Regions from separate parts of the Peribacillus sp. NPDC096622 genome, predicted to be linked through region 2. Evidence: a T-box and tRNA genes for the amino acid it is inferred to sense, from the RefSeq annotation. Region 2 holds a T-box; the other regions hold tRNA genes.
The links. A T-box is a leader RNA that pairs with one kind of tRNA and senses whether it is charged. The one in region 2 lies ahead of argS (arginine--tRNA ligase), so its partner is inferred to be a tRNA-Arg.
Positions count from the first base shown of each region.

Region 1: it has a tRNA-Arg gene. The T-box ahead of argS (arginine--tRNA ligase) is inferred to sense a tRNA for this amino acid. The anticodon was not compared.
Region 3: it has a tRNA-Arg gene. The T-box ahead of argS (arginine--tRNA ligase) is inferred to sense a tRNA for this amino acid. The anticodon was not compared.
Region 4: it has a tRNA-Arg gene. The T-box ahead of argS (arginine--tRNA ligase) is inferred to sense a tRNA for this amino acid. The anticodon was not compared.

Region 1 covers NZ_JBIWES010000001.1:408,975-417,164, forward strand. Annotated here, with positions in the region: gene ACIQYG_RS01895 (M15 family metallopeptidase) at 200-484, opposite strand; gene ACIQYG_RS01900 (M15 family metallopeptidase domain-containing protein) at 508-717, opposite strand; gene ACIQYG_RS01905 (GNAT family N-acetyltransferase) at 864-1,139, opposite strand; gene ACIQYG_RS01910 (YidH family protein) at 1,804-2,157, opposite strand; gene ACIQYG_RS01915 (hypothetical protein) at 2,200-2,373, opposite strand; gene ACIQYG_RS01920 (2TM domain-containing protein) at 2,556-2,834, opposite strand; gene ACIQYG_RS01925 (GIY-YIG nuclease family protein) at 2,981-3,337, opposite strand; gene ACIQYG_RS01930 (DUF2087 domain-containing protein) at 3,356-4,111, opposite strand; gene ACIQYG_RS01935 (hypothetical protein) at 4,315-4,638, shown strand; gene ACIQYG_RS01940 (hypothetical protein) at 4,729-4,929, opposite strand; tRNA gene ACIQYG_RS01945 (tRNA-Arg) at 5,148-5,221, opposite strand; gene ACIQYG_RS01950 (metallophosphoesterase) at 5,395-5,907, opposite strand; gene ACIQYG_RS01955 (XTP/dITP diphosphatase) at 5,910-6,521, opposite strand; partial or broken gene ACIQYG_RS01960 (Ger(x)C family spore germination protein) at 6,697-7,855, opposite strand; gene ACIQYG_RS01965 (GerMN domain-containing protein) at 7,947-8,190, opposite strand, start outside.
Region 2 covers NZ_JBIWES010000025.1:81-8,270, reverse strand. Annotated here, with positions in the region: gene ACIQYG_RS24505 (NADH-dependent flavin oxidoreductase) at 1-937, shown strand, start outside; gene ACIQYG_RS24500 (DMT family transporter) at 981-1,877, shown strand; gene ACIQYG_RS24495 (LysM peptidoglycan-binding domain-containing protein) at 1,908-3,317, opposite strand; gene ACIQYG_RS24490 (DinB family protein) at 3,587-4,096, shown strand; gene desA (Delta(5) desaturase DesA) at 4,299-5,330, shown strand; gene ACIQYG_RS24480 (response regulator) at 5,423-5,968, shown strand; T-box leader at 6,036-6,254, shown strand; gene argS (arginine--tRNA ligase) at 6,295-7,968, shown strand; partial or broken gene ACIQYG_RS24470 (hypothetical protein) at 8,178-8,190, opposite strand, start outside.
Region 3 covers NZ_JBIWES010000002.1:112,332-120,521, reverse strand. Annotated here, with positions in the region: gene ACIQYG_RS03960 (FecCD family ABC transporter permease) at 1-703, opposite strand, end outside; gene ACIQYG_RS03955 (ABC transporter substrate-binding protein) at 666-1,631, opposite strand; cobalamin riboswitch at 1,809-1,983, opposite strand; partial or broken gene ACIQYG_RS03950 (polysaccharide deacetylase family protein) at 2,071-2,758, opposite strand; gene ACIQYG_RS03945 (hypothetical protein) at 2,691-2,909, opposite strand; tRNA gene ACIQYG_RS03940 (tRNA-Arg) at 3,096-3,169, shown strand; gene ACIQYG_RS03935 (hypothetical protein) at 3,630-3,794, shown strand; gene ACIQYG_RS03930 (DNA topoisomerase III) at 3,997-6,189, opposite strand; gene ACIQYG_RS03925 (ABC-F family ATP-binding cassette domain-containing protein) at 6,401-7,951, shown strand; gene ACIQYG_RS03920 (class I SAM-dependent methyltransferase) at 8,056-8,190, opposite strand, start outside.
Region 4 covers NZ_JBIWES010000002.1:348,348-356,537, forward strand. Annotated here, with positions in the region: gene rapZ (RNase adapter RapZ) at 1-530, shown strand, start outside; gene ACIQYG_RS05050 (gluconeogenesis factor YvcK family protein) at 520-1,506, shown strand; gene whiA (DNA-binding protein WhiA) at 1,574-2,527, shown strand; gene ACIQYG_RS05060 (HPr family phosphocarrier protein) at 2,548-2,805, shown strand; gene clpP (ATP-dependent Clp endopeptidase proteolytic subunit ClpP) at 2,898-3,506, opposite strand; tRNA gene ACIQYG_RS05070 (tRNA-Arg) at 3,795-3,866, shown strand; gene rpoN (RNA polymerase factor sigma-54) at 4,184-5,524, shown strand; gene ACIQYG_RS05080 (glutaredoxin family protein) at 5,540-5,782, shown strand; gene ACIQYG_RS05085 (sugar-binding transcriptional regulator) at 5,922-6,956, shown strand; gene gap (type I glyceraldehyde-3-phosphate dehydrogenase) at 6,989-7,996, shown strand.

The sequences.
Region 1 (8,190 bases), on a different contig from region 2:
TAAATTGAAAGATTTGTTGTATCCGCTTACATACCTATCATGGCCACATTCTGCAAAAAAAGTTTTTTCAATTTTTAATTTTTAAAAACATCAGATATCCCATTAAAATCATTCATGTGATAACAAACTTCTCCACTGAAATATTCGTAAACTATCCACATGATGCCAGTCACCAGTATCGGATTTCTCAAATAGCGGATCATCCATTTTCCCTTTCAGCTTCATTTTCACTGTTCGCTGACGCCACTCTTGATACAAGATTCGGCCTCCATCCCTTTTGAAGGTCTCTCGTGGATAAACCGCCTGACATTCCAAGATGCACAAAATCACGGAACCATTCAAAATCCCCTCCCCAAACAAATCCCAGGGATTTTGCTATGGCTGCTACACTTGTCCACTTTTCGCCCTCTGTCCATAATGCCCGCTTGCCGCCATCACTAACAATGACAATGACAAAATCAACAGCAAGGCCATAGTTATGCAAGGATTGGCCTCCTCTGGCATAAGTCACGATTGCTTTGATTTATTCGTTCTGCCTCGTTCATACAATTCATTTTGTTCTCGGAAACTTCGATAACCAGCCGTTATTTGAACAAATATCCCCACTTCATAAGCTAATTTCAACACTTCAAGTATCGTCTCGTTCACGACTGGATTCATACCGCTTCCCATATTTCCCTTTGCACGATTCAATAGGGTTTGTAATTTGATGGCCATCCTGGCACCTCCCCTATATTAAATGCGTGCATACGTAGGCGGAAAGGCTTTACTATTATTTTATTGGAGGTGTGAAGATTATCTAAAAAAATGGTAAAGGGCTGAACACAGGCGATATTAATCATCCCCTAAGTCAGCCCTCTGGTTCATTTTGCCAATACATCCTCGTATTCTGCATTTTTTTCAAATTGTTTTTGAACGAACGAACATACCGGAACAATTTTCAGGTTTTCCTCCCTTGCGAATCCTATTACCTTTTCAACAAGGGAATTCCCTACCTTTTGCCCGCGAAGCTTGTCAGAAACGACGGTATGATCGACCGTGATCTCTTCATCACCTGATTTAAAGAATGTAATTTCCGCTAGTTTCTCACCAGATTCTTCGACAAAAAAAGAACTTTCGCCTTTTTTGATATCCACCATCTCGATGACCTCCTTTTAGTTCCTCTTTATCATATCTCACAAAATGGAAAAATAAACAAATATTTAAAACGTGATTGAAATTGAATAAAGTAAAGTACTCCAAGGGTTATAAAATTAGCATTACCCATGTGAAGTTTATTCACAATCTCATGATGGTTTATGATATTTTTTCAAGGAAGTCAAAAGACAAAACTTGATCAATTTTGCCGCTTATATACCCTTTCACCATGGCTAACGTGCTCAACACTGTATTTAATATAATAAAAAGGTTTTAATTATTCCATTTAGTCGACAAAAGGGGTCCGGAAAACGTATCTTTCATTAAATGATGCTCCCGAACCAACGGACCCAAAGTAGCAATACCTTCAACTCCTTAAGTAACGAAGTTGATTGTAGAGGAAGGCGCGAGACTCCTGCGGGAAGCGAGTGCCTGGACCGGAAATCAACGTCCAAATTGTAACCGCCATAAAATTACAGGCAAACTCGTTTTCTTCGAATTTATATACAGTCTGGATGATTCTTTCATAACCTGAAATACAGTGTTTTTCAAGCTTTCGTTTTTTGTTGGCATTAAGTTAATGGAAGAAATCTTTCCGTAATGATGTAAGAATAAGCATATAATAGCAGAAACTAAAAAAACTGCCCTATTTAGGTTAGGACAGTTTTAAATGAAAACAAAATATAAAATGATCATCGATAACAATATGACCATAAAAACAGCGATTAGAATTACGTGCGCACTTGAAGGCTCAAACGTCCCTTCATTGATTTGCCGTTTCTTCTGAAGATAACCGATTGTCGCCAGAACGGTAATCACAAGTCCCAATGCACAAGCAAACATCCCCAGCACGATGCTGATCAAGTCAATCCGGGCATCCCGATGCACACCAATCGTAAAGTGGAGGCTTGTCGCAAGAAAACCAACTCCAACTATTGCAATCACCGTCCTTATCCACGCCAAGAAGGTGCGTTCATTAGCCAGATGCTGCTGGGCATATTTCAATTGGTTTTTCTCCATGTCATCACCTTAATCGAGCGTTTTTATCAAACGTAAAATCAGTCATCTTTTCAGGAGCGAAAAGGCCCTGAACATTGACCCGACAAACATTAGCCCTGCACCGCCGAGCAATAAATATATACATAGAGTTTTATCAATAACATTCAAAGGATAAAGCAAGGCCCCCAGCGCCATGATTGCCCCTATTCCCGTTATGGTCCATCCTATTTTTTTCATTCGCAACTCCTAAGATTAATTATTATTTAGTGAAGGTCCTCCACGGGTTTCCCCCTTTTTCATAGATAGGTCCCCCATTACTAGCTTAAACCATTTAAAAACTTACAACAAGTGAGATCCACCGATTATTTTTCCACAAAAAAAGAGCCACAAATGACTCCCTGTTTTGAACACGCCAAAATTCAGCCGTTCTTTTTATCCTTTTCCATATATTCTTTTATTTTTCTTTCTTCCCACTCAGACCCGAAGTTCCCTTGCGCAAGAATGGTAATTCCATGTATCAGAACACCAATCCCCCACCCTCCAAGGGGATAAAGGAACCACCAATAACCAGGATCCGTCAATAGGTTAATCGCAATCAACATGACATTCACCAATACATACACCATTAGATGAATGTAGAATGCCTTAAGGTTTTCAACCCTTTTTTTCGCCCGTAGATATCCATCGCCATTTTCCATCCCAGCACCTCCTAATCATTAACACTAAAATATATTACCATCCGCTTCCATAATACCTTACTTTTCATAAAGAAATAAGAAAGAAATGCATCAAAGGTAAATCGGCAGCTGGGAATCAAGGAGAATCTCTAAAGGCTACGTACAAGTCAGTTCGATTTCATTCTATTGTATCCCCGTTCTTCGTATGGCTGTATTTTTTCCAGCCACATTTCTTCAAGTTTTTTCAATTCCCGTTTAGCATCAAAAAATCCTGTTTCTTTTGGCTCCAATACCTCCAGTACCTCAAAAGAAAAAGCATCTTTCCCATATTGGTTCCACTCACCTTGCAGCACTTTATTGGTGTTTGTTCCATTTTCCAATTCAAATTGTTTCCCCTTCAACGTCTTTAAATTCCTGGTGCTTCCGATAAAGACTTTATCATTTACCGTATTTCTGATTTGGTATACACCTGCTTCAACTTTCGTTTCTTTATATAATTGCTTCAGTTCTTTTTTACGATCCATCTTTCTTGCCTCCAGTCATCATTTCTTCAGCCAATATTGGCTCCCATCAGGCTTTCTATCCAAGAATCCATATTCTATTAAATACCTTCTCAATAGGACATGATCATGATAAACGGCACCCAATATTTGATTGATTTCTTTTTCTTCGTATCTCCGCTCATTTTCAAAACGGTTCATAATTTCTTGGAGAATGATCAGCCTTTGTTTTTCCTTTGGCGGGAAAGACTTTAATTCATCCTGACTGCCTTTAGGGAAGTATTTTTTCAGCACATTCACCTTTTCATCCTCGGTAACGTTATAACGATCATCGACCATCCTTGCTTTTTGATGAAGCGGGATAAATGCCGGAGCATGTTCATCTTTACCTTTCAGAAGTTCCATCAGAGCTAAAAACAACTTAGCTTGACGCTCTTTCTCTTTCAAAACAAAACGATGGTTCCGAATGGTGGACGGACTGCCAATCCCCATTTCCTCCTGAACCTCAGCATCATTCTTCCCTTGGTAAAAAAGGCGAAGAAGGCGATTTTGATGGTCCGTGAGACCTGTAAGTTTTTTATCGAGATCAATCAAGTATTCAAAAACGGAGCTGTGCGCATGTTCAATATGAATTCGCATATACCTCTTTGCTTCATAAAGAACACCATCTTTCGGGTATACGATCCCCTTTTCAATTGCATTACCACACAACAAACAAACATATTGATTCTCACCTTCGATGTACCCTTGTTTAAGCTCATCCTGAGATGCGCCCCAAAACATTTCAGCGTCCTTCATAAAACAAACACTTCCCTATAAAGTTTACGATATAATAAACATAATATTAATTTGTTTGTATTATGTCAATATTTTTCTGATTTATTTATAATTCCGGCAAAGCATTTGATCTTGATAGTCAGAAGGGGCTTCATATCATACAGCTGTCAGGCGAATTCGACATCAATTAACTGATTCCCAAGGGACTATGGCGATATAGTATAATGAATAATAAGCGTAATTCCCCCAATAATATGCTATATAAGCGTGAAGAAGCCATAGAGGAGGATATATTATTGAAAGATGAAAACGATGCGATTGTTCCACCAATCCATAACACCGATTTACACCAGGCATTACAACATTTATCTGAACAATTCAAGGTATCACTGCCAGAATTACGCGATACGATTGAATTACTTATACAAAATACGATGCAGCTTAGTGAAGAAGATGATAAAAGTTCACCCGTCGAAGAATTAAAGACGGCTATAATCAAAAACCGTGAAACCATTAAAAAAAATCTCCAAACATTAAATAGAATTTGATATAAAAAAAGGCATCCGATTATGGATGCCTTTTTTCTGCGGAGCGAATGAGATTCCTAATATAAATCCTTCGTTAGAGCTCATTAAGTATTAGCTAGGAACAAACTTAAGTATTCCTTCCAGATAAACAATTTGTTCTTTTCGTTTGCATTCCCTCAACTTGATTCTTCCTTCTTTTTCTAATTCCTTGGCCAATCGGACCACTTCAGTTCCATCTTCGGATATTTCGACTGAGAAGAAATTGCCCCGAGTGGAAGTTTGAATGAACTTGAATAGTCTATCTTTATTCATTTAAACATCTCCTTATTTATAACAAGTTCGACATAAAAGATCATCCACCTGCGACAAATATGAAATAAACTTCTTATCGTTATACGAATATTAACGTTTAAACGATGCAAATCAAAAGGCACCTTTCTTCATTCCATTCCAAATTACTTTCGTTAACTTAAACAGTTCAAAAAGAAAAAAAGCCAAAACCTTAGAAGGTTTTGGCTTTTTTAAGTTAGTGTCCCAGGAGAGATTCGAACTCCCGACCGACGCCTTAGAAGGGCGTTGCTCTATCCAGCTGAGCTACTGAGACGTTTATGATATAAGTTGCGGTAAAACTTATGTATTACCTTAACTGTTCCCTTAGGACACTTCTTATTATAGTAGGATATCAAAAGAAAGTCAACGGTTTTTCATAAAAAGTTTTTTTCTTTTTTTATGACCCAGGAAGCGGGGAAAAACGCTTCCTGTTCATTATACATGAAGTCATTCCATTTGATAAGCATTTCTTAGCTCCTCAACGATTTTTCCTTCAAGGTCATAATAGATGATTTCAAGTTCGTCATTTCCGATATCCAAAATGGCATAGGTTTTCTCATTTCGTCCACGCGGCTGACGTATGCTTCCCGGGTTGATGAAGAGCTTGCCGTCAATCAATTCGGAGCCTGCAGCGTGAGAGTGACCAAAGCAAATAATATCCGCCCCTGTCTCTTCACTTTTATAAGCCAGGTTCATCAAGGTCATATTTATGTTATAGAGGTGTCCATGTGTAAGGAAGAAACGCTTGCCTGCGATGTTCTCCACAATGTCATTCGGATATGCCGAATCATAGTCACAATTCCCGCGAACGGCTAAGAACTCCGACATGTAAGGGTCATTTCTTTCCAACTCTGAATCACCGCAATGGATCATGGCTGCCACTTCTTGTTTATGACGGTCGGTTATCATGCTGATTTCATGAGTTAAGCCATGACTGTCACTCATTATTAGCACTTTCATCGTCACATACCTTCTTCCCTTTTTAGAAATAGATCAAGTTTTTCATCTAGAGCCCTCAATGCGTTGGCACGGTGGCTGATTTTGTTTTTTTCCTCTTTTGTTAATTCGGCGTTTGTTTTGCCCTGTTCCTCAACATAAAAGATGGGATCATATCCAAATCCATTCGTTCCTGAAGGCTGTTCCGTAATCAAGCCTTCCATCGTTCCCGATACCGTAATCGTTTCCTGGTTAGGTGACGCGAGTGCCAAGGCGCAATAAAATCTCGCCGTCCTATCCTCTTTTGGCACGCCTTCCAGTTCCCGGAGGACTTTTTCCGTGTTCGCTTCATCACTCTTTGACTCTCCAGCATAGCGCGCAGAATATACGCCCGGACGGCCCTCCAATGCATCTACAATCAATCCGGAATCATCTGCAATGACAAAGTGGCCTAGCTGATGGGCAATGGCCTCTGCCTTCAGGATCGCATTTTCTTCAAAAGTTGTGCCTGTTTCCTCAACATCCGGAGCATCCGGTACATCGAGAAGTGTTTTGACTTCATATCCTTTAGCAGAGAATAAGCTTTCAAACTCCTTGGCTTTCCCTTTATTTTTCGTTGCAATGATTACTGTCTTCATTTTTGATTTCACCCTTTTTTATTTTATCGGCGTGAGAGCTCTTTTTTGGGCTAAGAAAGAATTTGCTGTAACTCGTTATTTGTAAAAGCCGCTTCTTCTCCAGTGCCAAACGGACGAATTCAGCTCTGCCATTCATGATAAACAACGGCCGCTGAATTTTCCAGTTAGTTTAAGTCTAACACAACTCCCGCTTTTGCAATAACCCCGAAAATTGTAGTCTGACGTTTGTAATTTTCACTATGTTCAATGTGAATATCTTTATGTCATTTATTGAAGTTTTATCAAAGGAATTAATCATTTCATTATCCCACTTATTGACATGGTATCTGTATGCCTTTTCACTTATGTTAAAAAGGTCTGTATTGATTTTCTCCAATGTCTCCAATGTCTTCAAAATATCTACCTTAATTTTCATTTCTATTTTTTTCAATTTTATTCATGTCCAAGTTATCTATATTTAGTTTCAATATACCATTTGCACTAACTTCTAAATCATATAAGGGTCTCTTATCTTGTTCCAATACAATGATTTTTGTTTTAGGTTTCAATATTTCAATACTTATTTTTTGTTTTTTCAGGGGAAAAAAAATCATTGTCGCCTTTTTTTCAACCCATTTTAAACCTATTAAATCTTGTTTACTTACGAACCCTTTGTACTGTTGCTTTGATAAAACATACCCACCATTTAACGATGGTATCTTTTTTTCTTTCCCGGCCTCTGAGTAATGATGCTCATTTATGACTATTGAAGGAATTAATATGGAACCCACCGGTTGATAAAATTTCGAAACAAGTTCACTGAATTTTAATGGGGGAATGAAATAGTTTTCATTTGTAACGGTCTCTGGCCTTTGAAGAATCGAGAATAGGTTAGGAAGATTATAGAAACTTTCACTGTCAAAAACCTTTTTAATATCCTCGTTTGTAACAAATAACCATGAATTGTACCGCAATAAAGGCTCTTTTCCTACATACTCAATGAACTCCTTCATTTTCTTATTGATTACATCCTTACTTAAAATGAAGGAGTTAACATGTCCGATATAAAGAGGTAATGCTGCATTTTGTTCTAATTCACTATATGCTTCTTCTATACTTTCCCCTTTAGCTTCTCCAATAAGAGCAGAAGCTTTTTGTTGTAAGGAAGGGGCCCATTCTTGTTTTGCTATATCCGTAAAATTCAACGCTTGAAAGTATAAGATAAATTCACCCTTTTTATAATCAATCCCCAAGGCAGATTCATATGTTTGTGCTTGAATTTCCTTCATTCCCCAGCATCCAGTCGTCAAAAAGAGTTGACATCCAATAACTATAACTGCAATTAACTTTCTCATTTGTTTGAATTTATTTTCGATTTATAGTATGGGTATTAAAAAAAATAAGAGGCAGCTGCAGGCTGCCTCATTGTGCTATTCCTATATATATTTAAAAACTGCCTGTGTTGACTTTCTCTGGGCGGACCACTGGTTCGGATAATTTCTTGCCTTCTTCATTAAGAACATCTGCGCTGCCCTGCACTTGCACTTCAACGCTTTCAATTCCCTTCTGTTCCGTTAAGGAAAGGACCAAGGCATCAAGGACTTCTTGTGATACCTTTTTCTCTTTAAAGCTTCCAAGGATATTTTCGTTAAAATTCAGGCTGACCTTACCTTCTGCCACTTTAGGCTCG
Region 2 (8,190 bases):
TTCGCCTGTTGCTACAAGCTTTCCCAGGCAAATGAAAGTATTTGATGAACAAAGCATCGCTGGACTTACAGAGCTTTCAAAAACAATCAAATCAAAAGGTGCAAAAGCCATTCTCCAGCTTCATCATGGCGGAAGCGAGAGTCTTCCAAGCTGTACAGGAGGAGAAAAAATGGTTAGTCCGAGCGGGGTCATTGCTAGCGTTTATACAGAAATGGGCGGGGAGTACATTCCAAGGTCAATGAGCCACACTGAGATTCTATCCACTATTCAAGACTTTGGAAGAGCCACCCGCCATGCCATTCGTTCAGGATTCGACGGCGTGGAAATCCATGGAGCGAATGGATATCTCATTCAGCAGTTTTTCTCACCCCACTCTAACAGACGGAGAGATCATTGGGGAGGGAGTTTGGAGAATAGAATGCATTTTCCACTTGCCGTCATTGCGGAGGTGAAGCGGATCCGTGATCTATACGCAGACAAGGAATTCATTATTGGGTATCGCTTCTCCCCCGAAGAACCGGAAGAAGGCGGATTGAAAATGGAGGATACAGCTGCATTGGTAGATAAATTGGCAACCCAAGGGCTTTCCTATTTACATCTTTCTGTTAAAAATGTCTGGTCCATGCCTAGAAGCGGATTGAACAGGGGATTGACAAGGACCGAAATTCTCCGTGATATCATCGCTGGCAGGACCAGCTTCATATCACTAGGATCGATTCATACTCCAGAGGAAGCAAATGCTGTGCTTGAGAAAAATATACCGCTTTTCGGATTGGGAAGGGAATTACTGATGGAACCTGACTGGGCCGCCAAAATAAAGGAAGGCAGGGAAGATGAGATCATGACAACCTTGCCGCGCGATAGCAGGTGTAAATTAAGTATTCCGGATCGAATGTGGGCGAATATCATTACTCGTGACGGCATGCCCGAGAAATGATAGTATTAATGTAAAAAATGGAAATTTAATGAGGGGAAATTAAATGAATAAAATAGCACTTCTTCAACTGTCTTTAGCCATGACAATCTTCGGTTCTGTCGGTTTCTTTTCGGAACTATCAGGACTTCCTGCATTGGAATTGGTTTTTGTTCGCTGCATTTGTGCTGCCTTATTCTTATGTGCAGCCTGGATGATTACAGGACATTTCAAGAACGAAATATGGAATGGTAGAGAGGTAATGCTCATCATTTTCTGCGCGGTGGCGAACTTGTTAAACTGGATATTCCTCTTTAAATCTTTTGAGCTGATATCGGTGACAATCGCCATTTCGCTTTATCATTTAGCGCCGATCATTGTACTCATTATAGGGAGCTTCATCTTTAGGGAGAAAATGAATGTATTCTCCATCTTGGCCATTTCCCTTTGCTTCATTGGCACATTACTCATTATGGGAACAGATGGATTTCGATCATCATCCCCTGAATGGGAAGGCATCATGTATGGAATCATTGCTGCATTTTTCTATGCGGCAACCATGCTTTTAGGAAAGAGCATTGCAAAGACCAGTGTATATGCGACTACATTTCTGCAAATGTTCATTGGATTTTTAGTACTGATTCCTTTTGTCGATTTTTCCGTATATACAACCTTAAAATCTTCCGAATGGTTTTATACGGTGCTTACCGGCATCATCCATACAGGCGTCGTGTATTTGCTGTTTTTTAATAGTATTCGCCATTTGCCTACAAATGTAGTATCTTTCATGATTTTTGTCGATCCGGCAGTTGCCATCCTTTTGGATATTCTGCTTTCAGGATTTAAACCGGACGGCATTCAAATTCTGGGCATTTCCTTGATATTTATTGGGGTGGTCTATTCACTTAAGACGACTGGACCGACCGAAAATGATGTCATACAGAAAAGGCCGCACACAATGTGAGGCCTTTTTCCTTTATGATTTTTTCATTAACTATTGATTAAAATGATAGACATCCCAAATGTCAGGGGTTTCCGATCCAATGTACCAAGCAGCTGCACCGCCTAGATGATTTTGTTTTACCAGGTCAATACGGAGCTTCATCGATTTTTTATCCTCTATCCAAATTTGATGCTTTTTCCCTTTGGAAGTATACTCCACGTAATTTTGTTGAGTCTTTTTATCCCATACCTTTTTAAGTTTTTGAGTTGAAATGATTTTGTTGACCTCAGCCATGGTACGGTCATGACTTTTCACTTTTTTGGTCGACAAATCGGTCACCCATTCCCTCGTATAAAATGGTACAGCCAATATGATCTTATGGGCAGGTACTTCTTTCATTAAAAGCTTGGTTCCTTCATTGATCCAAGGTAACGAGGAAACGGACCCGGCTACCGGGCTCCCTCCCCAATGCTCGTCATAACCCATTATGATTATATAGTCCGCTATTTTGCCAAGTGCTTTCCTATCTAGACTTTTTGACCAAAAAGGGTCGTCATTTTCTCGGGTGACATCCACAGACACTTTAATTCCATGCGGTTTTAGTGCCTTTTTTAGTTCGCCTATGAAAAGTACAAAGTCCTTCTTATTTTTTGGATCGATGTTTTCGAAATCTACATTTATTCCATCACTTTTCGTTTTAACAAGTGAATCGCGTAAAGCTGAAACTAATTTCTGGCGTTTTTTTGTATTGCCTAGTACAGAACCAGTTAAAACGGGATCAAATTTATTCCCGATAAGCTGCCAAACTTGTTTTCCTTGTTTATGGGCAGATTGGACGTATTTTGTATCTACAGAAACGGAAACGTAATTACCGGTATCCGTCAACGTGTAAGAACGGGGAGATACTACATTTAAATTGGGTTGTTTAATTTGCTGGGTATAGCTTTCTTTCGATCCATTATGCTTCCAGCCCATGACGATACGGTTTTGCGCCTTTTTTTGAAGCTGGGATTTCTTTATCCATCCCTTTTTTCCGCCAAGCAATTGAACCTGGTAGTAATAATCCGGAACCTTCAATTTTTGGCCAACTTTAAGGGTAACCGTATGTAAGTTATTTAATTTCGTCAAATCACTTGTTGTTACCTTGTATTTAGTAGAAATCTTCCATAATGTATCTCCTGATACAACCTTATGGATCTTATATTTCTGGGGAATCTTCAGGTTTTGGCCAACAGTTATTTCGGAAGAAGTTAATTTATTCACTTTTTGCAGCTCGCTTACTGAAACATCATATTGATTTGCCACTTTCCATAATGTGTTTCCAGACTTCACTTTATGAATGATAGGACCCGCAGAATCTCCGACGGAAGAAGAAATGATGGGAAACTCCTCGCCCTTCTTCAAGGTCTTTAATAGAGTAGAACCTAATTTGGGAGAACCAAAAACTTTCGTATTGTCCACTTTAACAGAACCTATAGATTGGGTTTTACTTGATGAATAACCACTGGTTGGAAAGAGACACATACAAAGAAGGCTTAACATAATAAAACATCCAAAGAATTTTTTCACAATGATTTTAATTCCCCTTTGTAAAATTTAACTTTACTAGTTTACTATGGAGAATAGCCATAAAATAGAGGTACATTGTGGAAAGGCATTTCTAACCTTCGTGTGGGACGAATTATTCCGTATGAAGGGCAATTGATTCGTAAGTAAAGGGGAGAGTTCAAATGTCACATTTTGCATTACAGTTTTATGATTTTAACATATGGGCAAATAATCAGATTTTCAACCGTTTAAAAGAGCTTCCAAAGGATGTTTACCATCAAGAAGTTCAAAGTGTGTTTTCATCGATATCGAGTGTGATGGCCCATGTGTATCTTTCCGATCTGGGGTGGGTGGAGGTTTTTTCCGGTAAAAGCCTGAAACATGCATTGGAGCTGGCTGAACAACTGAAGGAACAAACAGAGTCAAAGGAATTAGAGGAAATGGAGGCCATGTTTTTTGAGTTGTCCGAGCGGTACAAATCGCTGCTTGGCGAAAAAGAAAATATAGATAAGCCTCTTATGATTGAGAATCCAGCTGGCGGCCTAATGAAAACAAGTGCAGCCGAATTGGTGCCGCATGTCGTGAATCATGGAACATATCACCGCGGCAATATCACGGCCATGTTGCGCCAAATGGGTTATGCCTCTACTTCGACGGATTATGGCCTTTATTTATTTTTAAAAGGAGAGTAACGGGATTGCATTTGCTTACTGATGGAATTATATGTGAACAGGTTAACCGGTTCTAACTGGTTGGCCTTTTTTACGTTTGTCACTGGAAATGACTTGTACATGACATTTGTCATCTTCTAGTCATGACACCTGGTACTAATAAAATCAAGTTGGTTTCTTTATACTATGAATAACGACAAATAAAAGGAAGTGCAATTGAAATATGACCATGCAAAATACGAAATCCTTGAGAAAACAAATTGCTCCTTTTGAACAATCAACGACAAAGCAAAGTATATGGCAGATCATCAATACCTTGGGGCCGTTCATCATTTTATGGTACCTAGCATATATAAGTCTTTCCGTTTCTTATTGGTTAGCTTTAATCCCTGCCGTGTTTGCTGCTGGATTCTTGACGAGAATATTCATCATTTTTCATGATTGTACGCATCATTCATTTTTCAAAGACCGCCGTGCGAATCGAATAGTCGGGACGATCATGGGTGTTTTGACTTTATTCCCGTTTGATCAATGGGGACATGAGCATTCTGTGCATCACGCAACAAGCGGTAATCTGGATAAGCGGGGTACAGGGGATATTTGGACCCTTACGGTGGATGAGTATTTGGCTGCACCGCTTAAACTTCGTTTTGCCTATCGTTTTTATCGCAATCCATTGGTCATGTTTGGTCTGGGACCAATTTATGTTTTCCTTCTTAAAAACAGATTTAACCGTAAAGGTGCTAGAAAGAAGGAAAAAATGAATACGTATTTGACCAATGCATTAATCGTCGCTTTAGTGGCATTGCTTTGCCTGGCAGTAGGCTGGCAGTCTTTCCTTCTGGTACAAGGTTCCATTTTCATGATTTCTGGTTCAGTCGGCATTTGGCTGTTTTACGTCCAGCACACATTTGAGGACTCTTATTTTGAAGAAAATGAGGAGTGGGAATATGTGTTGGCAGCAGTGGAAGGAAGTTCTTTTTATAAGCTTCCGAAATTGATGCAGTTCCTTACAGGTAATATCGGTTACCATCATGTTCACCATTTAAGTCCAAGGGTGCCTAACTATAAATTGGAAATGGCGCACAATAATACGCAGCCTTTAGAGAACGTTCCAACGATTACTCTTGCGACAAGCTTGCGCTCACTCCGTTTCCGTTTATGGGATGAGGAATCCAAGAATTTTGTCAGTTTCAAGGACATAAAATATTTAACGAAAAAAAGTGTTCCCGCTCAAGTGAAATCTGAACTGTAACGTTCATGTATCATTCCAGACTCCCTTAATAATCCTCGGATTTGGGGAGTCTTTGCTTCATATAAGGAACTCGATAAAGGAGAGAACTTAAAATGATTCGAATTGTCATTGCAGAGAATCAGCAAATGCTGTTAGAGGCAATAAGTTCTCTACTCAATCTTGAAGAAGATCTAGAAATTGTCGGGCAAGCCAGTAATGGAGAAGAAGCGATGGCTCTTGTACACCAATTACAGCCTGATGTATGTATCATGGATATGGAGATGCCTGTAATGAGCGGACTTGAGGCAGCAGAAGCATTAAGGTCATTTGAGTGTAAAGTGGTCATTTTAACGACATTTCGAAGGAATGGTTATTTTCAACTCGCATTAAAGGCTAATGTAAGTGGTTATTTATTGAAGGATAGCCCGGGTGAAGAGTTAGCCTGTTCGATTCGCGGCATAATGGATGGCAAGCGAATATACTCCCCAGAACTTATTGATGGGTCTTCCAGCCATAATGGCCGGGAAATGGGAGTGTTAGGGCTGTTGGCCGATGGTCAATCCAAAATTGAACCGTCCAATCAGAAAGGCGACACAATAGGGACAGTAAGGAAATATTTTTCCAACATCAAGGATAAAATGAAGTTACCGGCTGGTTAAGATTTGTTTCTTAAATCCTGTTGACACGTTTTTTTAAATTGTGTACGATGGATTAAATTATAATATTGAAAATTCTGTGATGAAGAGAGTAGTTCATTTGGAAATGGAAAGCGAGTTAGGGATGGTGGGAGCCTAATGCAGGACGGATGAATGAAGCGCACTTTGGAGAAATTTCTTGAAACGTTTAGTAGGGAATATCGGGGAGTCACCTCGTTAACAATGGAAAGTGGCCGCAATTTGTGGCAACTAGAGTGGTACCACGGGAATTCATGCTCTCGTCTCTTATTTAGAGGCGGGGGCTTTTTTGTTTAGGAGGGAAAATGTCGATGAATAAACCAATTGCAGAATTGATTTCAACTGCTTTGAACAATGAAATGCCAGCAAGTGAAATAGAAAAATTAATGGAAAAGCCAAAATTGATGGAGTTAGGCGATGTCGCCTTTCCGTGCTTTACTCTTGCGAAAAAATTCAAAAAATCGCCTCAGGTGATTGCCTCGGAAATAGCCCAACAATTAAACAGTACGTTGATCCAAGAAGTGAACGTAGTGGGAGGTTATCTGAATATCTTCGTCAATCAACAGATGGTGACGGAAAACGTGCTGCAAACGATATTAAGGGAAAAGGATCAGTATGGTTCGATACAGACTGGACAGGGAAATGTCGTGATTGATTATTCCTCCCCGAATATTGCCAAACCTTTTTCCATGGGGCACTTACGTTCAACGGTCATAGGGAATGCACTGGCCAACATTGCCGAAAAAAATGGCTACAATGCCGTGCGTATCAATCATTTAGGAGATTGGGGCACGCAATTCGGTAAGTTGATTGTCGCGTATAAGCTGTGGGGCGACAAAGAGGCAATCGAAGCTTCGCCGATTCAGGAATTATTGAAAATATATGTGAAGTTCCATGAAAGAGCTGAAACGGATGAATCGTTGAATGAACAAGCACGCGCAAGCTTCAAGTCGCTTGAAGATGGCGACGAGGAAGCATTGGCATTGTGGAAATGGTTCAGGGATGCGTCTTTAAAAGAATTCGAGACGATTTATGATTTATTGGGCATCCGTTTTGATTCCTATGCCGGCGAAGCGTTTTACAATGACAAAATGGATGCTGTTGTCGGGGAACTAAAAGAAAAAGGACTGCTTGCCTTATCCGAAGGTGCCTATGTCGTGCAATTGGAAGATATGCCGCCTTGTTTGATTACGAAAACGGATGGTGCGACACTTTATGCCACACGTGATTTAGCTGCAGCACTGTATCGTAAAAAACAGTATGAGGCAAAGAAAACATTTTATGTGGTCGGAAACGAACAATCGCTGCACTTTAAACAACTCTTCAACGTCATTGAGAAAATGGGGTATGAGTGGTCAAAAGACTTACAGCACGTGGCATTTGGCATGATGCTAAAAGACGGTAAGAAAATGTCGACACGTAAAGGGAAAGTCGTGCTGCTTGCGGATGTATTGGCAGAGGCGATCGAAACTGCGAAGCGCAATATTGAAGAAAAAAATCAAGCGCTTGAAGAGAAAGATTTGGTTGCAAGACAGGTTGGTGTCGGAGCGGTAATCTTTAATGATTTAAAAAATAACCGCATGAACGATATTGATTTTTCATTAGAGCAAATGATGAATTTTGAGGGAGAAACGGGCCCATATGTACAATACACATTTGCGCGAATTTCCTCATTGCTTGAAAAAGGTGATTTTAAAGAGCAGGCCATCCATTTTGACGCTTTAGGGGAATATGCGTGGCCAGTCATCCAGCTGCTTGAGCAATACCCGATCATTGTCCAAAAATCATTTGAACAAGCCGATCCATCCCAAATCGCGAAATTCAGCTTGCATGTATCGCGTGCATTCAATAAGTATTATGCACATTCGAAAATCTTAGTTGAAGATGAATGGAAACAAATGAAGCTCTCATTCGCTTTTTCCGTAGCGATTGTATTGAAGGATGCGCTAAGTTTATTGGGAATTTCAGCACCGAATAAAATGTAAGGTGAAAAAAAACACCAGGATAATCATCGTAGGTGAAGGCCAAAGCATTTGCGATGCGATTGATCCACCTTGGCTTAACGTCTATGCAATTAGAGTGAATTATGGCGGGACCCCTTCAGCGGGTACCCGCCTTTTCTGAATTGAAAAATGCCCTTACTCCCAACCGGGAATAAGGGCATGCACCGTGAACATGTCACGGCGATAATGAATTAATAAGCTAGG
Region 3 (8,190 bases), on a different contig from region 2:
TCAATTCACTTGTATTCATGATCAAGGTCAACGAACCAATGATAAAAAACGGCATAATGATTGCGATATAATTCCATCCGCGCATAGAAACGCTTCCCATCAGCCAGCCGATGATTTGTCTTAATTCATCACCCGTCAGCGCAATCATCAATGAAATGAAGGCACTTAAAAACGAGCTGAAAATGATTCCCGTTAAAATGATCGTTTCCACTTTCATCGATCGATCCATTTTTTTTGCAAAAGTCAATACGCAGAGCATCGTGAGCACTGAGCATAAGATGCTCAATGCCGGAAGAGTATATAAACCGATGAATGGCAGTGATATATTCAAGAATATTGTCAATACGGCGCCGACCGATGCTCCTGATGAAATACCTAATGTGTAAGGATCAGCGAGCGGGTTCCGGAGCAGTCCTTGAAAAGCCGCACCCGCAATCGCAAGTGATGCCCCAACCAAACCCGCAAGCAATACACGCGGCAAGCGGATGTTCATCACGATATTCGTCAGCATCACATCCGGATCGGCAGAAATCGGCAAGTGGAAAATCTCCTTGCCGATTATTTGTAAAAGTACGGGAATCGGTACTGACACCGAACCAAAGGAAATGCCTATCGTCATTGCGAATAACAAAATGAACAACGCAATCAAATAAGCCAACGTCCATTTAGTTGTCAAATTGGTTCGGATAGACTGATTTGGCAAGTTCCTCTACTCCCTCTATTAAGCGCGGACCGGAACGGGTCACCAAGTCAGAATGGACATCAAAAACTTGGCCATTTTTAACAGCATTTACGTCTTGCCATCCTTTTCGGCCCGTCACTTCACTTACTGAATCTTTCGTATAATAACCATACGTTGTAATGATGACATCAGGATTTGCAGCAATCATCGACTCTTCATCAATTTTTGCCCAACCGTCCAAATCAGCAGCAGCATTATCCGCTGAAATAATATGAAGCATCTCATTCATGAAAGTATTTTTTCCAGGTGTGTATATTTCCGGTGAAGGCGAAACTTCCACTAAAACGGTCTTCCTATCCTCTTCCTTTACGGATTTGGCTTTTTCCTGGATATCCTTGAGCTTCGTTTTCATATCCGCAACGATTTCATTTGCCTTATCATGTTCTCCCGTTGCCTGTCCAATCATTTCAATAGACTCATAGACTTGGTCAAAGCTTTGTGCATCATTGACTACGAGAACATCTATTCCAGCATCCTTAAGCTGCTGTAAACCCTCATTTGAATTATGGGCACTTGATGCATGCGCAAGAACAAGGTCAGGCTTCATCGAGACAATCAGCTCCGTGTTCATTTCCATTCCGCCAACTTTTTCAATTTCTTTCGTTTCTTCCGGGTAGTTATCATTGTCGGAAACACCAACGACCTTTTTTCCCAAACCAAGTGCAAAGACCACTTCCGTATTACTTGGTATCAACGAAACGATTTTCTTCGGCTTTTGTTCTATCGTTACTTTTTCCCCAGTTGCATCTTTAATCGTAATCGGGAAAGCTTTGTGTTGAGCATGGTTCGTTTGCTGCTTTTCTTTTCCTTCATCAGCAGCGCCACTGCAGCCGACCACCATGCCTGCAACAAGCAACATCAACAATATCAGACCAAAAATCTTCTTCATTTTCATTCCCCACAATCTTTTCATTTAATTTCTTCCACCTAATAAAGAAAACGCAATCCTGAAAGATGCCCCAAAACGAAAAGCACCTCCCGTTAACGGAAGATGCTTGCATGGCAACAATAATCAATACGGACTCTTTCTTAGGGTCTGCCACACACCTTCCCATCCGCGTAGGTTACAGGTGTACGAATTCTGGCAGGTCTCCTGGCTCATGGTCATCGTCAACGGTACCTTCCCATATCTCATACAGTGGTACACAGCCGTCAGCTCCCATATACAGTGGCGGGACCGCGCTGGCATTTCACCAACTTCCCTTTTAAGTCATTAAGACACCAAAATCGTTCATATGTATATAATTTTCACTGCCTTCATTATACACCATGTAAGAATCGATTATTATATGATTTTTCTGAACGAATACGAAATGACCCTTCCACCTTCAATGCTTTGAAGCATTTTCAATCAGTGACGCAAACCCTTCGACTGATAACCCGGGTGAAATCCGAACTCGATGCAGGGCACGCATCCCTTGGTCCCTTGAAGCCCCCCAGGTTCGGTAGTGACTGCCATCTTGTATCAGCTTCTTCTGACAGCCTGAGACTCTCTTCGTTATACAGGGCAACCGGATAGGAAAGCACTGTCGTGTCCTGGTCGGGGATATGGTTGAATAACTCCTTCGACTGAACCATTTCCGCTTCTTGCTGCTCTGCCGTCATGCGGTTCAGTTCCAAATGGTTGATGGTATGGCTTTCGATCGAAATCCCAGCCTTGCTCATCTCCAACATTTGATTTTCAGTCAGGTGATGACCTTTATCAACGGACTTCCCGATCATGAAGACATTTGCTTTCATATCATTTTCTTTTAATATCGGGAAAGCCTCCGTGTAGTTATCTGAATAGCCATCATCAAAAGTAAGCCAGACACACTTCTCACTTGGTATCCGATTCCCGGTTAAGAAGAGGAATGCTTCTTCAGGGGATAATGTATAGTAACCATTCTCCCGAAGCCAAGCCATCTGTGATCGGAATTCCTCCCTTGGAACCCGAAGGCCATTACCTTCAGAAATACTGTGATACATCAATATCGGGAGCTGGACCGGGGACTCGCCCGTTACCCAGTCTCCCGTAAGATTTGGCCCTCGGATCTTGCCCGGTCACATCCACAGCTGCTTCGGCCACTTCAATGTCATCTTCAGCAATCAGTGCAGCCGTCTTTGTGCCTAGCCCCTCTAAAATCCCTTTTGAACATCCAGGTAAAATCAAATCCCCACAATGCAACCATCCATTCTCCTGATTTTAAACTAGTGGATAATAAAGCATTCCATTTAATGAAGAAAAGGGAAACTCGGGAACTTAGCGGCCTGCTAAACATTTTGAGGATTTTTTTTTTCATAAGTATGTGCTATTAGCTTGAAAAGTTTGCCTATAAGAAATATAATAAATAAGTCGTCGACTTTTATATATGTCCCAGTAGCTCAGCAGGATAGAGCGACAGCCTCCTAAGCTGTAGGTCGTAGGTTCGATTCCTATCTGGGACGCTAAAGTTTATAAGCCCTGTTATAATGCGGTTCTTCCGTGTTGTAGCAGGGTTTTTTTCTGTTAATATAAGAACAAGTTATTTTATGGACAAAGTAACCACTGATTTATCAAGCCATGTAGCTATCAAAAAATCCGAATAATACAATGCATGTTATAGTAATAAGAAGTTTGAATTATTACGTTTTTTGATATATACCAAAAATACTGGATTTCAGGATATAATCCTGTCTTTTTTAAAAATATATGTTTTAACTTGTCCCATCCGGGTATACAAATACTGTAAGACATTCTCACCAAAGGAGATGATAGTGCATGATGAGTACAATCAGAAGCCAATGGAACAAAGAGAATGACGCAGCGGTGTTTAGTCCCGGTGATCAGCGTTAGAGTCAATTGAAGAGTTGGATGATAATCAAATATGGGAATTACTAGTCTTCTCATCCAAAGGAGGATACGATCATGAGTATTTACAGCCTATGGAATCAAGAGAATGATGAAGCAATTTTCAGTCCGGGTGATCAAAAGCCATTCAGTACGCTCATACGAGTAGATTCGGATAAACACACACACACTGACAAAACACTTGAATATGAATTACATGGCACCGTACTGAATGAAATTTAACTGAAGCATCGATATATGGGGAAAGGGATGGAGCGCTCGCTCCATCCCTTTCTGCCGCCTTGTTAGACTTCATCAAGCGGCAACCTTATTGTCAGGAAAGACGTTCCTGCCGGCAAGGACTTTGCCCAGACCTGTTCCATGCATATAACCCCATAAAAAAGCGCCCTTCACCATGGAGTTAAAGGTGAAGGGCGCTTTTCTTTTATTTATCGAATTTCAGTTTCGCCAAGGCATCTGCCAATGCAGTATTGATCGGCTCTTCTTTATTTTGCTTTTTCATATAATTGGATACTTCATTTTTGGATACTTTTTGATTTTTATTCTGCCCTCTTCGTTTATTGTAAGAAGAAAGTTTTTCGTGAAAACCGCATTTACAGGTGAATGTCTGTGCTTCACCTTGACCGCGCATTTCCATCTTTTTATGACATTGCGGGCATCTGGCATTTGTTACACGTGAAACACTTTTTTTATGGCCGCATTCACGATCTTGGCAGACAAGCATTTTTCCCTTTTTACTATTCACTTCAAGCATCAGCTTGCCGCAATCAGGACATTTCGTTCCTGACACGTTATCATGCTTGAATTTTTGATCACTATTTTTGATTTCATGGACGATATTTTTGGCGTAGGAGCGCATATCACCGATGAAAGCCTGTTTTGGCAGCTTTCCTTTTGCTATCGCAGTTAACTTTTGCTCCCATTGAGCTGTTAAAGCTGGAGAACGCAAGTCTTCAGGTGCCAATTGAAGAAGTTGTTTTCCTTTCGAGGTAACATGAAGGCCCTTTCCTCTCTTCTCGATCAGGAAGCTATTGAACAGTTTTTCTATAACATCCGCACGTGTTGCAACCGTTCCAATCCCGCCAGTTTCACCAAGAGTCTTGATGAGCTCTTTGCTTTCCCCTGCCATGAAACGGGCAGGATTCTCCATTGCCGAAAGAAGCGACCCTTCATTGAATGGTTCCGGCGGTTTCGTTTCACCCTCTGTTTGTTTCACAGCCGAAACGGTTAAACTGTCACCTTTTTGAACGTTCGGAAGCAGCTGCTCAGCTAGGCCATCTTTAGCTTCTTCCTCATCGAATTGGTGATCATAAACTTCCTTCCAACCTGACTTCAGGACGACCTTCCCTTTTGCCATGAACGTCTCCTGTCCCATTTTTGCGGTGATGGTCGTTTGTTCGTATTCAAAAGGCGGCATCAATACAGCAAGGAACCTTTTAACGACCAAATCATAGATTTTCGATTCTTTGTCGCTCAGTTTTCCCGGCAGCGGCGTTTGCTCAGTGGGGATGATTGCATGGTGATCAGAAACCTTGCTATCATCCACGAACGATTTATTGGTTTTAATCGGGCTGCGCAGGATCCTCGATGCATACTGGGCATATGGTTTAATGCTTACAGCCTGTAATCTTTCTTTTAGCGTATCAACCAAATCCGTTGATAAAAAACGTGAATCCGTCCTTGGATAAGTCAAGACCTTATGGCTTTCATATAATCGCTGCATGATCGATAACGTCTCTTTCGCCGAATAGCCGAATTTCTTATTGGCGTCCCGTTGAAGTTCTGTTAAATCATATAAAGAAGGGGCAAAACTTTTCTTATGGGACTTGTTCACTTCAACCACTTCTGCACTTTTCCCCTTAACGGCTGCAAGGACCTTTTCTGCCTTGTTTTTATCAAATGTGCGGATATCCTTTGATTGGGCATCTTGCCAGACGAGGCGCAAATTGGGTTCTGCAATTACTGAAACGCCATAATATTTTTTAGGCTGGAATTGTTTTATTTCCTCTTCTTTTTTGGCAATCATCGCAAGTGTCGGCGTTTGGACCCTCCCGCAAGATAACTGGGCATTGTGCTTGGTCGTCAGGGCACGTGTCGCGTTCATCCCAACGATCCAGTCCGCTTCCGCCCTTGCTACAGCTGAGGCAAATAGGTTTTCATACTCCTTGCCATCCTTCAGATTTTTAAATCCATCTTTGATCGCTTTATCCGTTACAGAGGAAATCCAAAGCCGCTTGACCGGCTTCTTCACATTCGCTTTTTCGAGAATCCAGCGTGCAACAAGTTCCCCTTCACGGCCTGCATCCGTTGCAATGATGACATCCTTGACATCCTTGCGATTCAATTGTGTTTTAACCGATTGAAATTGTTTTCCCGATTGCTTGATCACGACCAATTTCAAAGTAGGCGGCAACATGGGCAGGTCCTCAAGGCGCCAAGTTTTATATTTTTCATCATAAGATTCCGGATCTGCATGGGTGACCAAATGACCCAGTGCCCAAGTGACGATATACTGATCGCCTTCAAAAAAGCCATTCCCCTTTTTCCCGCAATTCAGCACTTTTGCTATATCTCTGCCGACCGAAGGTTTCTCGGCCAGTACGACTGTTTTACTCATAATAACATCCTTTCGCTTTTAAACTGGTTCCTCTATTATCTCACATAATTTATGACAGGGCGATAATGCTCCAAGGAGCCATTGGTTCACTATTAAGGAATTCCAGTACCCACATATATGTAAATTAATAGATTAGATAGCAATCCCGTGCAGATTTTAGTATGATGAAACGTAGGGATTTTTTCAAATTAATTGGGAGGTTCAATATAAAATGAGCTTACTTTCTATAGATAAATTAGCACATAGCTTTGGCGACCGTACCTTATTCAAGGATGTATCCTTCCGCCTGATGGCCGGTGAACATGTTGGCCTGGTCGGGGCGAATGGTGTCGGGAAGTCAACGATGATGAATATCATTACAGGACAACTCATCCATGATGAAGGCCGGGTCGAATGGACACCTGGTGTCGAATATGGCTATCTTGATCAACATACGATACTTTCAAAAGGTAAATCGATCCGCGACGTCTTAAGGGATGCATACTTGCCTTTATTCGAGCAGGAAAAGGCACTGAATGAAGTTACGGAGAAAATGGGTACGGCCACTCCGGAAGAACTGGAAGAACTCTTGGAACAAATGGGTGAAATCCAGGACAAGCTGGAAGCCGGCGGTTTTTACAACCTGGATATTAAAATTGAAGAAGCAGCACGCGGTTTAGGGTTGGATGCAATCGGCTTGGACCGTGATGTCTCTGCCCTGAGCGGCGGACAACGGACAAAGGTTTTATTGGCGAAGCTACTATTGGAACAACCGCAAGTCCTGCTGCTCGACGAGCCTACCAACTACTTGGATGTGGAGCATATCCGCTGGCTGAGCAGCTACTTAAAGGAATACCCGCATGCATTTCTATTGATTTCGCATGATACCGAGTTCATGAACGGCGTCGTCGACGTCATCTTCCATCTTGAATTTTCTAAGCTGACCCGTTACACGGCAACTTATGAAAAATTCCTTGAGCTGGCTGAATTGAATAAAAACCAACATATTAACGCATATGAAAAACAGCGCGAATTCATTAAAAAGCAGGAAGACTTCATTGCAAAAAATAAAGCCCGCTATTCAACGACCGGCCGGGCGAAGAGCCGTCAAAAGCAATTGAATCGCATGGAACGTATTGATCGTCCGGAAACTGCAATGAAACCTACCTTTGACTTTAAAGAGTCACGTGCGAGCAGCCGTTATGTCTTTGAAGGTGAAGATCTGGAAATCGGATATGACCGCCCATTGCTTCCGAAGTTATCCATGACCATCGAACGGGGAGAAAAAATTGCCGTGGTCGGCTGTAATGGAGTTGGTAAATCCACTCTATTAAAAACGATTTTGGGTAAAATCGATCCTCTAGGCGGTAAAAGATCACTTGGGGACTTCCTTTTTTCTTCTTATTTTGAGCAGGAAGTAAAAGCAGGCGATACGACGCCGATCGATGAAGTATGGAATGCATTTCCGCATCTGGACCAACCGCAGGTACGTGCGATTCTTGCCCGTGTCGGTTTGAAAAACGAGCACATTACACGTCCGATGAGCCATTTAAGCGGTGGGGAACAAGCAAAAGTGCGCCTTTGTAAACTCATGCTTACCGAAAGCAATTGGCTGTTATTCGATGAACCGACCAACCATTTGGATGTAGTTGCAAAAGAAGAACTGAAACGTGCATTGAAAGAGTATAAAGGAACGATTGTCCTCGTATGCCATGAACCTGATTTCTATGAAGATTGGGTTACAAAAGTATGGGATGTAGAGGAATGGTCGGCCCAAAATTAATTTTCGGGGATGTCGCAGAAGCGGCATCCCCTTTATTATGAAATAAATAAAAAGCTGACTGAAAAGGCTACTTCAGTCAGCTTTCTTTTCCTCAACATGCAGCCTTAAACTCGTTCCGCTACCAAGGTATATGTTTTCGGAAGCCCAATATCATGGATTTTATGATTCGGTTCTTCCTCGAGCACTTTAATAACGAACCCTGATTGACCTATTGACGTTATAAGTTCCCCGATTGTCCA
Region 4 (8,190 bases), on a different contig from region 2:
TGGAAGGCATTAAAATGGAACGGGAACTTTTGGACGAATTGAAGGGAAGGGCCCAGTTGATCTTTAATACTTCCCAACTGAAACCACGCGAATTGAGGGAGAAAATCGCTTCGGAGTTTTCTGCCGATAAAAGTGTCGGTTTTACAGTCAATGTCATGTCGTTCGGGTTCAAGCATGGTTTGCCCATAGATGCCGACCTTGTGTTTGATGTACGGTTCCTGCCAAATCCATATTATATTGACCATATGAGGCCAAGGACTGGCTTGGAACAGGAAGTGTCGAGTTACGTTTTAAAATGGAGTGAGACGCAAAAATTCTTGGAAAAAGTGACCGATCTGCTCGCTTTCATGCTTCCATATTATAAACGTGAAGGGAAAGCACAGCTTGTTGTTGCGATTGGGTGTACAGGTGGTCAGCACCGTTCTGTAGCATTGACGGAGTATATTTCCAACCACTTTAAGAAGGATTACAGGGTTCAAGTATCACATCGCGATATCGAAAAAAGTAAGGGGAAAGCAGATGTTAGATAAAAAGAAACAACCTAAGGTTGTGATCATCGGAGGGGGAACCGGCCTTCCTGTTTTGTTGAGAGGGTTAAAGAAGCATCCGGTGGATATAACGGCAATCGTGACGGTAGCTGATGATGGTGGCAGTTCAGGCCGCCTTCGCGAGGATATGGATATTCCCGCTCCGGGTGATATTCGTAACGTGCTGGCTGCGTTATCGGATGTAGAGCCCCTTGTTGAACAAATGTTTCAACATCGCTTTCAGAGTAAAAATGAGTTGTCCGGGCATTCGCTGGGGAATTTGATACTGGCGGCAATGACTTCGTTGACCGGGGATTTCGTCCATGCGATCCAGGAAATGAGTAAATTTCTTAATGTCCGCGGTAAAGTGCTTCCGGCTGCCAACCAAAGTGTGGTTCTCCATGCAGAGATGGATGACGGAACGATCGTTACAGGAGAATCCAAGATTCCTTTCTCAGGAAAGAAAATAAAAAAAGTATTTCTGTCTCCTCATCATATAAAGCCGCTTAGTGAAACTCTCCAGGAAATCAAGCAGGCAGATCTTATAGTCATAGGTCCAGGAAGCCTATATACTAGCATTCTGCCTAACTTACTTGTCCCTGGTTTAGGAGAAGAGGTTGCCCGTTCCAAGGCGAAGAAGGTGTACATTTGCAATTTGATGACACAAGCCGGCGAGACTCTGGATTATAGCGCGAGTGATCATATAAAAGCGATATATGACCATATGGGGAATGCATATATTGACAGGATACTCGTTAATAATGAGGAAATACCAACCGAGATTCAGCAACGCTATCAAGCTGAATATGCCAAACCGGTCATGTATGATGTGGAAAGTTTAAAAATGATGGGTCTTGAAATCATACAAGAACGCATTTTCAGCTATGAAGGGAATGTAATACGCCATGACACGAAAAAAGTGGCGGATTTGCTTTATAATATGCTTGTAAATGAAACAAAAAGCCACATAGTACCGTAGATATAAACGGGGGCGGTTTTTTGATTGATAAAAATAGATTACCTGCGTTCGATTGGGGGTGAAATGGATGTCTTTTGCTTCAGAAACAAAAAAAGAGCTTACTACATTAGAGGGAAAGGATTGCTGCGGTAAAGCGGAATTGTGTGCGCTTATCCGGATGAACGGATCCCTTTCATTTTCTAATCGGAAGCTTGTTGTGGATATTCAAACTGAGAATGCTGCGATAGCCAGAAGGATTTATACGCTGCTGAAAAAAAGTTATGAGGTCCAGGTCGAGCTATTGGTCCGTAAAAAGATGAAGCTTAAAAAGAACAATGTATATATTGTCAGGATGTCATCCGGAGGGCAGCGGGTTTTAACCGATTTGGAAATTTTAGGCGATGGCTTTGAAATTCTCCATGATATATCCGATACTATTGTTGGGAAGAAATGCTGTAAGCGTTCTTACCTTAGAGGTGCATTTCTTGCGGGGGGGTCGGTAAACAATCCGGAAACGTCCTCCTATCACCTTGAGATTTTCTCACTGTATAAAGAGCACAATGATGCCCTTTGTGAGCTAATGAATAAGTTTGGCTTGAAGGCCAAGACGCTTGAGCGCAAGAAAGGGTACATCATTTATTTGAAAGAAGCCGAAAAGATTGCCGAGTTTTTAAGTATAGTTGGCGCCCATTCAGCTTTATTAAGGTTCGAGGATGTACGGATTGTCCGTGATATGCGTAATTCAGTGAATCGGCTTGTGAATTGTGAAACAGCCAATTTGAACAAAACGATCGGTGCATCATTGCGCCAGGTTGAAAATATCCATTATATCGAGGATACGGTAGGACTAAGCATTTTACCGGATAAGCTTCGGGAAATTGCGGAGCTTAGGATAGCGTTTCAGGATATAACCTTAAAGGAACTTGGGGAAATGGTATCCGGGGGAACCATCAGTAAGTCCGGGATTAATCACCGATTGCGAAAGATTGATGAAATAGCTGACAGGCTCCGTGGGGGAGAGGCTATTGCTGCGAAAAAATAAAGCTAACAGGGGAGATCAAGATGGTGGAAAAACAAGTTGAGGTAAAATTGAAAACGGGTTTGCAAGCTCGGCCGGCGGCTCTTTTTGTACAAGAAGCTAACCGCTTTCATTCAGATGTTTTTCTTGAAAAAGAAGGAAAGAAAGTGAATGCAAAAAGTATAATGGGGTTAATGAGCCTTGCCATCAGTTCTGGCGTGTCCGTGAAGTTAATCGTTGAGGGACGCGATGAAAAAGAAGCGTTAGAGGCATTGGAAGAGTTCGTTCAGCAAGAGGGTTAAAAAAGGGGATGCCTAAAAGTGCATCTTTTCTTTTATAGTAAAAAAGGCTCCGGAAATCGCTTAAGGCGATCTCCGGAGCCTTTTGTTCATGATTATTTAGAGTCTTTTTTATCATCAAGGATGCTGCGCGTGATGACTTTGTCAATCAAGCCATATTCAAGAGCTCTTTCGGAAGTCATGAAGTTATCACGTTCCGTATCTCTTTGAAGGACTTCAATAGGTTGTCCAGTACGCTCTGCCAAGATTTGGTTCAGCTTATCTTTCAAGTGAAGGATACGGCGGGCAGCAATTTCAATTTCCGTAGCTTGACCTTGAGCTCCTCCAAGTGGCTGGTGAATCATGACTTCACTGTTTGGCAACGCATAACGTTTGCCTTTTTCGCCAGCGGCCAATAGGAAAGCACCCATGGAAGCGGCCATACCGATGCAAACTGTCGATACATTAGGTTTGATATATTGCATAGTATCGTAAATGGCCATACCGGAAGTGATGCTTCCGCCAGGGCTGTTGATGTATAGAGTGATATCTTTTTCGGGATTTTCCGCTTCTAAAAATAGTAATTGAGCAACAATGGAGTTGGAAACATTATCGTCAATTGCACTTCCTAGCATAATGATCCGGTCTTTTAATAAACGGGAGTAAATATCGTAGGCACGCTCCCCACGACTTGTTTGTTCGATAACTGTAGGAATTAAATTCATGTTCATTTCCTCCTTCGATTAAGAGAATCATTTAAATTCTTTATGTATGTATGATACACTTTTTGGTCAATTTAGGTCAAACAAAACAAACCCTATTATGGATAATTTGTTCGACAATTTTCTGGCAAAGCTCCTTCCTGATAGATTATTTTATATATTATGCCGCACAGGGATGAATTTCCACATTACCCATAATACCCAAATGATAAAGTTTTAAACCTGATAACCCTTGCAAAGGAGGGGATTCTATCATATAATGAAGTCTGTTGAAAAAATATTTTCTATTACGCCCTCGTAGTGCAACGGATAGAACGCAAGCCTCCGAAGCTTGAAATGCAGGTTCGATTCCTGCCGAGGGCATTACCAATCTTCTGCTTAATAAAGCGGGGGATTTTTTATTGGTCATTTTTAGGAAAGTCTCTAAGATTTTTGGTGAATTTGCTCGTTTTCCGTAATATTCCATCGAATCCTGTAATGTCGGCCCTGTCTTGAAAATATTCGCCCACACTATTGAAAAATGGTGATTTTTCAATAAAAGTAGTTGTTAAATTTGCATTTCTAACATATAGTATTTAAAACAAATAAACTATTCAGAAAAAAATCGTAAGCGTTTTCATGGGTTTTTGTGTAGAATTTTCTCCTGATAATGTAAAATGGAGTGGGGGAGGGATGAATCGATGAGTATGAATATGAAAGCAGGACTTTTTCAACAGCAAACATTAAAGATGGCAATGACCCAGGAGCTTATGCAAGCTATTACATTGCTGCAATACTCCTCGCAGGAGCTATCGGCTTTTTTAGAAAATAAAATGGTGGAGAATCCATTACTGTCCATAGATCAGCCAACATCTTCTTTATTTCAGCCAACTTTTGACCGGGGGAAAAAGGGTAAACGGACTCTTAAAAATACGTATGATGCCAACTATTGGATTGAACAGATCAGTGAAGATACTATATCGCTTGAACAGCATATCATGTCCCAGGTGAATCACCAGCATTTTTCCGGGGAGCGGCAGAAGGCAATGCTGCTATTAATTCATAACCTTGATGAAAACGGTTACTTAAGGACTCAGCTGGATGATATATGCATCCCAGGCATATCTCCGGCCATTTTGGAAGAGAGTCTCTCGATTTTACAGGAACTCGAGCCGCATGGAATTGGAGCGAGGAACCTTCAAGAGTGCCTTTTGCTTCAGGTGAAAGCAGAAGGGGAGAATCTGCTGGCAGAATCGATCATAGAAAACCATTTCCTCGATTTTGCTGAAAAGCGCTGGAAAGACCTAAGTAAGAAAATCGGTGTTACACTGAAGGAGATTCAAGAAGTCTTTGATTATGTCCAGACGTTGAACCCGCGACCGGCTTCACTCTTTTTTCAGGAAAAACCTTCTTATATAGTGCCGGATGTGGTCGTGGAAGTTCGGGATGGCATGCTGCTTGTCGGGAATTATGATGGTAACACACCCAATCTTAATGTGGATAAAGGGTATTTAAACCGAATGAAGAGCCATAAGGATCAGGGAGTTCAGCGGTTTATCCAGGATAAGTGGCAGGAATACCAATGGATCTCCAGAGGAATCCAACAGAGAAAAGAAACTATATTGAAGGTTATGCAGTGCATCGTCGAAAAACAGCCTGCGTGCTTTCATCATGGCCTGAACTATTTAAAGCCGATGACGATGAAAGAAATCGCAGACGAACTTGGTATACATGAGTCCACGGTAAGCCGGGCGGTTAAGGGGAAATACGTACAGACACCATTTGGCACGATAGAGATGCGGATATTTTTCACTACTTCTTTACAGTCGGTTGGCCTTGATGAGGATATGTCGGGCATGCAAGCAAAAAAGAGCCTGCAGGCAGCCATCAATGGGGAAAATAAACAAAAGCCGCTCTCGGATCAAGACCTGGTAGAACGGCTGAAAGAGGAGCATGGAATTATCCTGGCACGCCGAACCGTTGCCAAGTACAGGGAACAATTAGGGATCCCTTCTTCATCTAAACGAAAAAGATATGATTGAAAAGGATGAGTGGTTTTGGAATCGAATGCGTTTGTTTTATATAGTAGGGATAAATGCCCTTTATGCGATAAAGCCAAGCAGGTACTTGAAGAAGTGAAACTGGAGTCAGGCATAGGCTATAAGGAAATCGATATCCATACCGATGATGATTTGCTTGAGAAATTCGGGCTGATGATTCCAGTCGTAGAATGGAAAGATGATGTCGTTCAATTCGGAAATGTTGATAAATCAGCTCTAAATAGGCTTTTGGAAAAATAATTTTTCAAATCATTTGAAGAAACATTCCGTTCCTGCTAGAATAAAATATGTAGCAGGAATATTTTTTTGTTTTAAGTGGGACACAAAATGACTACGTGGGACGTTAAATGTCCAACTTAACTTTTTAGGAGTTTTAAATATGCGTACATTACTCGAGGTACAAAGAAAATTATTACCCGATTTCCTTTTGGTTATGCAAAAAAGATATGATATCCTGCGTTATATCAAAATGATGCAGCCGGTTGGAAGGCGCAGTCTGTCCGTGAGCCTTAATTTGACAGAGCGGACGCTTAGAGGCGAGGTTGATTTTCTGAAAAGTCAGAACCTGGTTAACATCTTCAGCTCTGGCATGACGCTGACTGATGAAGGGATCGAAATCCTGGATAAGTTAGAAGGAATAATGCGTGAAGTAATGGGTATAGACATAATGGAACGGCAATTGCAGGATTTGTTACAAGTGGATGAAGTCATTATTGTCTCAGGAAATTGTGATGAAACCCCATGGGTGAAAAAAGAATTGGGTAAAGCTTGTGCAAACCGTATGAAACGAGAATGGAACTCAAAGAATATCATTGCGGTTACTGGCGGATCGACAATGGCCGAAGTGGCTAATTCGTTGTCACCTGATGAGGCGTCGAAGAAATTGACATTTGTCCCAGCCCGCGGGGGAATTGGTGAAGCAGTGCAGAATCAGGCCAATACGATTGTCGAAAAAATGGCACAGAAGGCACAAGCCTCATACAGAGTGTTATATGTACCCGATCAATTAAGCGGTGAGGTTTATGCATCATTTCAGAAGGAACCTGCAATTAAAGAAGTGATTTCCCAAATCAAGTCTGCCGATATGATCATTCATGGAATCGGTGATGCCATGGCGATGGCAGAGAGAAGAAATTCTTCGCCAGAAATGTTAAAGAAGCTGTTAGATGGAAATGCTGTAGGAGAGGCATTCGGTTATTATTACGATGAAAACGGCAAAGTTGTTCATAAAGTTTTGACAGTCGGCATCCAGTTAGATGATCTTAGCCCTGAAAAGCGAGTGATAACTGTGGCAGGTGGCAAAACTAAAGCAAAGGCTATCCGTTCCTACATGAAAGGCGCACCTTCATCGACCGTTTTGATCACGGATGAAGCTGCGGCACAAGAGTTAATTCAGGGGAATTACACCCCTTAATATATTTGCGAACTTAAAAGGAGGAATTTTTCATGGCAGTAAAAGTTGGTATTAATGGTTTTGGACGTATTGGACGTAATGTATTTCGTGCAGCATTGAGTAATCCTGGGGTAGAGATTGTTGCTATTAACGACTTAACGGATGCTAATATGTTAGCGCACCTTCTTCAATACGATACAATTCATGGATCACTTAATGAAAAAGTAACAGTTGATGGGGATTACCTTGTTGTCGATGGTCACAAAGTAAAAGTATTGGCTGAACGTGATCCTGCACAATTAGCATGGGGTGAACTGGGAGTAGAAGTAGTTGTAGAATCTACAGGACGTTTCACAAAACGTGCGGATGCAGCTAAGCATTTAGAAGCTGGCGCGAAAAAAGTAATCATCTCTGCTCCTGCATCTGATGAAGATATCACGATCGTCATGGGTGTAAACGAAGACAAATATGATGCAGCAAACCACCATGTAATTTCTAACGCTTCTTGTACAACGAACTGCTTAGCTCCATTTGCTAAAGTGCTTCATGAACAATTCGGAATCAAACGCGGTATGATGACTACTGTTCACTCTTATACAAATGATCAGCAAATCCTTGATTTGCCTCATAAAGATTACCGCCGTGCACGTGCAGCTGCCGAGAATATCATTCCTACAACAACTGGGGCAGCAAAAGCTGTTGCACTTGTACTTCCTGAACTTAAAGGGAAATTGAATGGTATGGCAATGCGCGTACCTACTCCAAACGTGTCTGTTGTCGACCTTGTTGCAGAGCTTGAAAAAGACACAACGGTTGAAGAAGTTAATGCAGCATTCAAAAAGGCTTCTGAGGGTGAATTAAAAGGAATCCTTGAGTACAGCGAACTTCCGTTAGTATCAACTGACTATAACGGTAACCGATCATCATCTACAATCGATGCCCTTTCCACAATGGTAATGGAAGGAAACATGGTTAAAGTATTATCTTGGTATGATAATGAAACAGGATATTCAAGCCGTGTTGTTGATTTGATCGACTATTTGGCTAAAAAAGGATTGTAATTAGAATAATAAAAAAACCTCACCAAGGTGAGGTTTTTTTTATCACACCCTCTAAAAAAACTTGGCAGAAGATGATATTATTAGTAAGTCATTATCAGTCAAGCGTTTACATTTCTTGTTTTTGGATAATTTCCTGGAAACCGACTATAATGAAAAAGAGAAAAGGGGAGTTGGGAAATTTACCCTCTCCCTTT